2 linked regions of the Catenulispora sp. GP43 genome follow. The protein of the gene in region 1 interacts with the protein of each later gene in a pairwise test. Links are inferred from orthologs where the notes say so. Each region holds a gene or a part of one and is shown in the gene's direction. Other genes may lie near its edges.

Region 1 (3,279 bases):
CGTGGAACTGCGGGTGGCCGTGGTAGATCACCCTCTTGGCGATCTCCCAGGCCACCGCACAGGCCAGAGCTGTCTTGAGTGTTTGTATGAACGCTTCACGTTCGCGGCGGTACCAGTGCCGTACGCCGTGCAGCTGAAGCACGCGTACCGAGTGCTCGATCCCGGAGCGCAAGGTGGTGTGGCCACGGTCGAGCACCTCCCTGGTGAACTCGCCGACCGAGTCCGTGGAGCGTGGCATGGGGGAATCATGGCAGACCAGCTGGGGTGGGAGTGCTAGGCGGTGCCTATGTGAGATCGGGCATGATGACTGCGACGCGAGTGACGGGATACCCTGATCGCGCCATCATTTTGATACGACTGGTACCCCCAGCGGACTGGATCGTAGAAAGATAACGGGAGCCCATGGATTCCGCAGAGTCCCGCCTGGCGGTCGGGGTCGTAGGCACCGGCCGCGTCGGCTCGGCCCTCGGCGCCGCCTTACAGCGCGCCGGCCATCGCGTGGTCGCCGCCTCCAGCGTCTCCGAGCAGTCGGTGCGCCGAGCCGACAAACTCCTGCCCGGCGTTCCGCTGGTGCCCGCCCAAGAGGTGCTGGCCGCCGCCGACCTGGTGCTGCTCACCGTCCCCGACGACGCCCTGCCGGGGCTGGTCGAGGGCCTGGTGGCGACCGGTTCGATCAAGCCCGGCACGATACTGGCGCACACCTCCGGCCGCTTCGGCTACACCGTCCTGGACGCCGCCACCCGCGCCGGAGCGCTGCCGCTGGCGTTGCACCCGGCGATGACCTTCACCGGCACCGAGGTGGATGTCGCGCGGCTGGCCGGGTGCTCCTTCGGGGTGACCGCCCCGGACCCGCTCCGTCCCATCGCCGAGGCGCTGGTGGTGGAGATGGGCGGGGAGCCGGAGTGGATCGAGGAGGAGGCGCGGCCGCTGTATCACGCGGCCCTCGCGTACGGCTCGAACTACCTGGTCACTCTGGTCGCGCAGGCCCAGGACCTGCTCGCCGCGGCCGGCGTCCGGGAACCGGGCCGCATGCTCGGCCCGCTGCTCGGCGCCGCGCTGGACAACGCCCTGCGCTCCGGCGACCTGGCGCTGACCGGACCGGTGGCGCGCGGCGATGCCGGGACCGTGGCCGCGCACCTGGAGGTGCTGGCCGAGCGGGACCCGCAGGCCGCCCGCGGCTACCGCGCCCTGGGCCGCCTCACCGCGGACCGCGCGATGGCATCCGGACTGCTCTCCGCCGAGAAAGCCGAACCCCTGCTCGGAGTTCTGAACAAGGAGTCAGACGCATGACAGCGCTCGTCCACACCCGCGCCGAACTTCAGCCCTTCCTCGACGGCTTCGCCAATGGGAAGCGCGGAGTGGTCATGACTATGGGGGCGCTCCATGAGGGGCACCTGGAGCTTCTGAAGAAGGCCCGCCACGACTGCGACCTGGTGGTCGCCACGGTCTTCGTGAACCCGCTGCAGTTCGGTCCGAACGAGGACTTCGACCGCTACCCGCGGACGCTCGACGACGACCTGAAGCTCTGCGCGGAAGCCGGAGTGGACGTCGTCTATGCGCCCGCCGTGGAGGAGGTCTACCCGGGCGGCCAGCCGATCGTGAAGGTCACCCCCGGGCCGATGGGAGAGGTGCTGGAGGGTGCGTTCCGCCCCGGCTTCTTCACCGGTGTCCTGACCATCGTGAACAAGCTGCTCAACCTGACGGACCCGCACATGGCGTTCTTCGGGCAGAAGGACGCACAGCAGCTCGCCCTGGTGCGCCGCATGGTGCTGGACCTGAACATGCCGGTCGAGATCGTCGGCGTCCCCACGGTCCGGGACGACGACGGCCTGGCCAAGTCCAGCCGCAACCGCTACCTCAGCCCTGAGGAGCGCACTACAGCGCTCGCGCTGTCGCGCGCACTGTTCGCCGGACAGGAGAATGCCGCGGAGGGCGCCGACGCGGTGCGGGACGCCGCGAACGCGGTCCTGGAGCCCGCCGGCGCCGCCGGCGGGCTGGCTGTGGACTACCTCGCACTCGTCGACCCGCGGGACTTCTCTGAGGTCCCGCCGGCGTTCACCGGACAGGCCGTGCTCGCGGTGGCGGCGCGCGTCGGCACCACCCGCCTCATCGACAACCTCCCCCTCACCCTCACCACCCACGGAGCCCGCTGATGCACCGCACGATGTTGAAGTCCAAGATCCACCGTGCCACGGTCACCCAGGCCGATCTGCACTACGTGGGCTCGGTGACGATCGACGAGGACCTGATGGACGCCGCGGACCTGCTGCCCGGCGAGCAGGTCGCGATCGTCGACATCGACAACGGCGCCCGCCTTGAGACCTACGTCATACCCGGGCAGCGGGGGACCGGCGTGATCGGCATCAACGGCGCCGCGGCGCGTCTGGTGCACCCCGGGGACCTGGTCATCCTGATCTCCTACATGCAGGTGGACGACGCGGAGGCGCGTAGTCTTCAGCCGAAGGTGGTGCACGTCGACACCGAGAACCGGATCGTCGCCCTCGGGGCGGACCCGGCCGAGCCGGTGCCGGGCTCACAGGTACTGAGCCGGGGCGACGTCACCGCGAATTGACGGGGTACCGGGGTACCGGTACGTGAGGGGTAGATGACATGGTCCAGCGGCTGAGGGCGCCCCACCCGGGTTGGCGGGCTTACGCGGACACCGTCGTGGTCGGATCCGGCGTGGCCGGCATCACGGCGGCACTGGCCGCGCGGCAGGCCGGCAGCGTGCTGCTGGTGACGAAGGCCCGCCTGCAGGACGGCTCGACGCGCTGGGCACAGGGCGGCATCGCCGCGGCGCTCGGCGTCGGGGACAGTCCGGAGGCGCACCTGCAGGACACGCTGGTGGCCGGCGCGGGGGTCTGCGACGAGGACGCGGTGCGGGTCCTGGTGACCGAGGGCCCGGCGGCGGTCCGCCGGCTGATCGCCCTGGGCGCGGAGTTCGACAAGACCGCCGACGGCGCCATAGCGCTCGGCCGCGAGGGCGGGCATCTGGCCCGCCGCATCGCGCACGCCGGCGGCGACGCCACCGGCAAGGAGGTCTCCCGCGCGCTGATCGCGGCGCTGGAGCACACCATCGGCGAGATCGAGGTCATCGACCACGCGCTGGTCCTGGACCTGCTCAAGGACGAGCACGGCGGCGCCGCGGGCGTCACGCTGCACGTCATGGGCGAGGGCGCGCGCGACGGCGTCGGCGCGGTCCACGCCAAGGCCGTGGTGCTGGCCACCGGCGGCATGGGCCACGTCTTCGACGCCACCACGAACCCCTCGGTCGCGACC
Region 2 (3,173 bases), on another replicon or contig:
TTCCTGAGCGAGACCGTGCTGCACGCCCTGGACCTGGCCCGCACGTCCGGACAGGCGTGGACGGTGCCGCCGAGGATCGCGCGGCTGATCGTCTCGCTGACGTACCCGGAGACCATCCCGCGCACCGTCGACCCCTCCCGCGCCGCGAACCTGCACGCGGCGGTGCGCGTCCACGTGCGCGGCGGCGTGACCATCGGCATCGACGTGGACGGCCCCCTGGTCCGGACGCACCGCGACCCGCCGCCGGGCCGCACGGACTGCCACATCTGGGTCGAGCCGGCGGCCTTCGTCCTCACCGCGAGCGGCCGCACCTCCCTGGCCCGCCAGATCGCCGCCGGCCGCATGATCTCCCTGGGCCGCAAACCGTGGCTCGGGCCGGTGATCGCACGCCTGTTCGCTCACCCCTGATCCGCACGGCCCGGCCCCCGCAGCTCGCAGCGTCCGTCGACGCACTCACGGCGCACCCGGCCCGCCGACAGGGTCTGGAGCAGGCCCATGGTCCAGCACATCGGGCAGCCCCGCAGTGCCACCAGCCCGGCCGGGACCAGGAGCAGCGCGGCCAGGCCCAGGACCGGGAGCAGCGCCGGGCCGGCGGCCATCGAGCCGAAGCCGATCAGGCCGCGGGCCAAGTGGCGGGGGAGGGAGGAACCGGCGAACTGGCTACTCATGCTCCGCTCCCCCCCGCCACCAGCGCCGCCCGCACCTGAGCCCGCGCCCGGTGCAGCCGCGACTTCATCGCCGCCACGCTCAGCCCCAGCTCCAGCGCGACCGCGCGTCCCGACCACCCCTGCACGTCCCGCATGATCAGCACCCTGCGCAGGTCCTCCGGCAGCGCCACGATCGCCCCGACCACCGCCTCGGCCTCCAGCCGGGCCAGCACGTCGTCCTCGGTCGGCGCGCAGACCGGCTCGCCGGCCCACGGCCCGGTGCGCCAGGCACCCCGGGCCCGGCGCAGGCACTCGTTGCGCACGATCCGGAACATCCACGACCCCAGCGCCGCCGTGGCCCGCAGCATCCCGATGCGGCTGTACAGGATGATCAGTGCCTCCTGCGCCGCGTCCTCCGCGTCCTGGGGGGTCGCGCACAGGGTCTTGGCGAACCTCAGGACGTGCGGGTACGACCCCGACACCAGGGCCCGGACCGCCTCCGCGTCGCCGTCCTGCGCCGCCCGCACCAGCTGTTCGCCCGGCCAGGCCGCCGCCGTGTCACCCACGTGTCCGACCCCGCTTCCGCATCAGCGACATGGTGCACGCGCACACCAGCACCGCCGCCACGACTCCCACCGCTGCCCACATCATCCTCGGTGTCCTCTCCCTTTCCGGTGGCCGGCTCAAGGCCGGCTGCCCGATAAGAGGCGCGTGCCCCCGGGAAGGATTCATCCCGGTCGTCCATGCTTTGATGGCCGGGTGAACCCCGACGAAGAACTCGTCTACGAAGTGGACGAGAGCGACCGGATCCTGCGGATCGTGCGCCGCGGCGAACTCACCGACAAGAACCTGCGCCACCGCAGTGTCGAGATCCTGTTCCGGGACAACGCCGGCCGGATCCTGGTGCACCGGCGGGCCGCCGCCAAGCGCGTCTTCCCCCAGTACTACGACATGTTCGTGGCCGGCATGGTCCCCGCCGGCGAGTCCTACGACCAGGCCGCGCGCCGGGAGGCCGGCGAGGAGGTCGGGCAGCGCAACATCGTGCTGCGGCCGGTGGGCAAGTGGCGTTTCGACCACGACAAGGTGCCGCAGTGGGGCTCGGTCTACACCGCGACCGTCACCGGCCCGGTGGTCCCGCAGGCCGAGGAGGTCGAGTGGTTCGGCTTCCTCACCGAGGCCGAGCTCGCCGAGAGCATCGAGCAGAACGAATTCTGTCCGGACAGCTTGTTCTTCTACCGCAGGCTGCGCCGCGAGGCCGACTGACCGCGGCGTGATCGTGCCCTGAACAGCCCCGCCGGGCGATGACGCGACCGGCCGCCGGACGCCGCGCGCCGGTCGCGATCGCGGTCGGCTAGATTGGGCCGGGTGGCACAGACGGCGGCACTAGGCCGGGAACCGGAGTCGGCACGCTCGCGACTGGTCAGGCTCGGCTTCACCGATCCCGAATCCGCCCTCGAGACCCTCGCCGAGGCGCCGCTGGGCGAGCTGCGCGGCGACCCGCTGTTCCTGGAGGCGCTGGGTCGCACCGCCGACCCCGACCAGGCCCTGGCCGCCACCGGACGGCTGCTGGCGGCCGCCGGCGACGCCGAGAAGCTGGCCGCCACCCTGGCCTCGGCCAAACCCTTCCAGGACCGGCTGCTCGGCGTTCTCGGGGTCAGTGTGGCGCTCGGGGAGCACCTGGAGCGGCACCCGGAGGCCTGGCACGGGCTCGTCGAGTTCGACGTCGAGGACCTGGCTCCGGCGTTCCGCGCGCTGATGCTGGAGTCTGTCGGGGCCGACGCCGCGGCGGCCGACCCGGTGGCCGCCCTGGCCGGGATCCCCGCGCGCGACGCCCTGCGCGTCGCCTACCGGGACGCCCTGCTGGGCATCGCCGCGCGGGACATCGGCGCCTCCCGGAAGGACGACGCCACCGCGACGTACGACCAAACGGCCGCCGACTTGTCGGACCTCGCCACCGCCACCCTGGAGGCGGCCCTGGCGGTGGCCCGAGCGGAACTTCCCGAGGATTCCCCGCCGGCGCGCCTGGCGGTCATCGCGATGGGCAAGTGCGGCGCCCGGGAGCTCAACTACGTCAGCGACGTCGACGTGGTGTTCGTCGCCGCCGCTCCCGACGGGACCGACCCCGACGAGGAGCACCTGGCCCTGCGCACCGCCACGCAGCTGGCCGCGACGATGATGCGGGTCTGCTCCGACACCACCTCCGAGGGCGCGATCTGGCAGGTCGACGCGAACCTGCGCCCCGAGGGCAAGAACGGCCCGCTGGTGCGCTCGCTGGCCAGCCACATCGCCTACTACGAGCGCTGGGCCAAGACCTGGGAGTTCCAGGCGCTGCTCAAGGCGCGCGCCGCCGCCGGCGATCCGGACCTCGGCGCCGAGTACGTCGAGGCCGTCACGCCGATGGTGTGGGCGGCCTCGCGGCGCGACGGGTTCGTCGCGGACGTCCAGGCGATGCGGCGGCGTGTGATCGCCCACATCCCGGCCAAGGAGGCCGAGCGGGAACTGAAGCTCGGATCCGGCGGACTGCGC

The links.
Region 2: the proteins of panC (region 1) and ABH926_RS20540 interact in binary tests that used the Escherichia coli proteins (3 or more experiments, as listed by UniProt). The link is inferred for Catenulispora sp. GP43 from one-to-one orthologs.

What each region holds. Positions count from the first base shown.
Region 1 is NZ_JBGCCT010000028.1:107,118-110,396, reverse strand. What follows is about bases 254-3,219. They hold panC (pantoate--beta-alanine ligase), read left to right. Parts: upstream 254-1,286; coding sequence 1,287-2,153; downstream 2,154-3,219. Other genes in these bases: ABH926_RS40385 (L-aspartate oxidase), read left to right, coding at 2,611-3,219; panD (aspartate 1-decarboxylase), read left to right, coding at 2,153-2,572; ABH926_RS40400 (Rossmann-like and DUF2520 domain-containing protein), read left to right, coding at 403-1,290. Also shown: ABH926_RS40405 (aromatic acid exporter family protein), read right to left, coding at 1-238; more of ABH926_RS40385, read left to right, coding at 3,220-3,279. UniProt on the Escherichia coli protein: Catalyzes the condensation of pantoate with beta-alanine in an ATP-dependent reaction via a pantoyl-adenylate intermediate.
Region 2 is NZ_JBGCCT010000009.1:256,403-259,575, reverse strand. What follows is about bases 299-3,158. They hold ABH926_RS20540 (NUDIX domain-containing protein), read left to right. Parts: upstream 299-1,406; coding sequence 1,407-1,910; downstream 1,911-3,158. Other genes in these bases: ABH926_RS20535 (bifunctional [glutamine synthetase] adenylyltransferase/[glutamine synthetase]-adenylyl-L-tyrosine phosphorylase), read left to right, coding at 2,013-3,158; ABH926_RS20545 (RNA polymerase sigma factor), read right to left, coding at 665-1,213; ABH926_RS20550 (hypothetical protein), read right to left, coding at 399-668; ABH926_RS20555 (maleylpyruvate isomerase family mycothiol-dependent enzyme), read left to right, coding at 299-408. Outside these bases: more of ABH926_RS20555, read left to right, coding at 1-298; more of ABH926_RS20535, read left to right, coding at 3,159-3,173.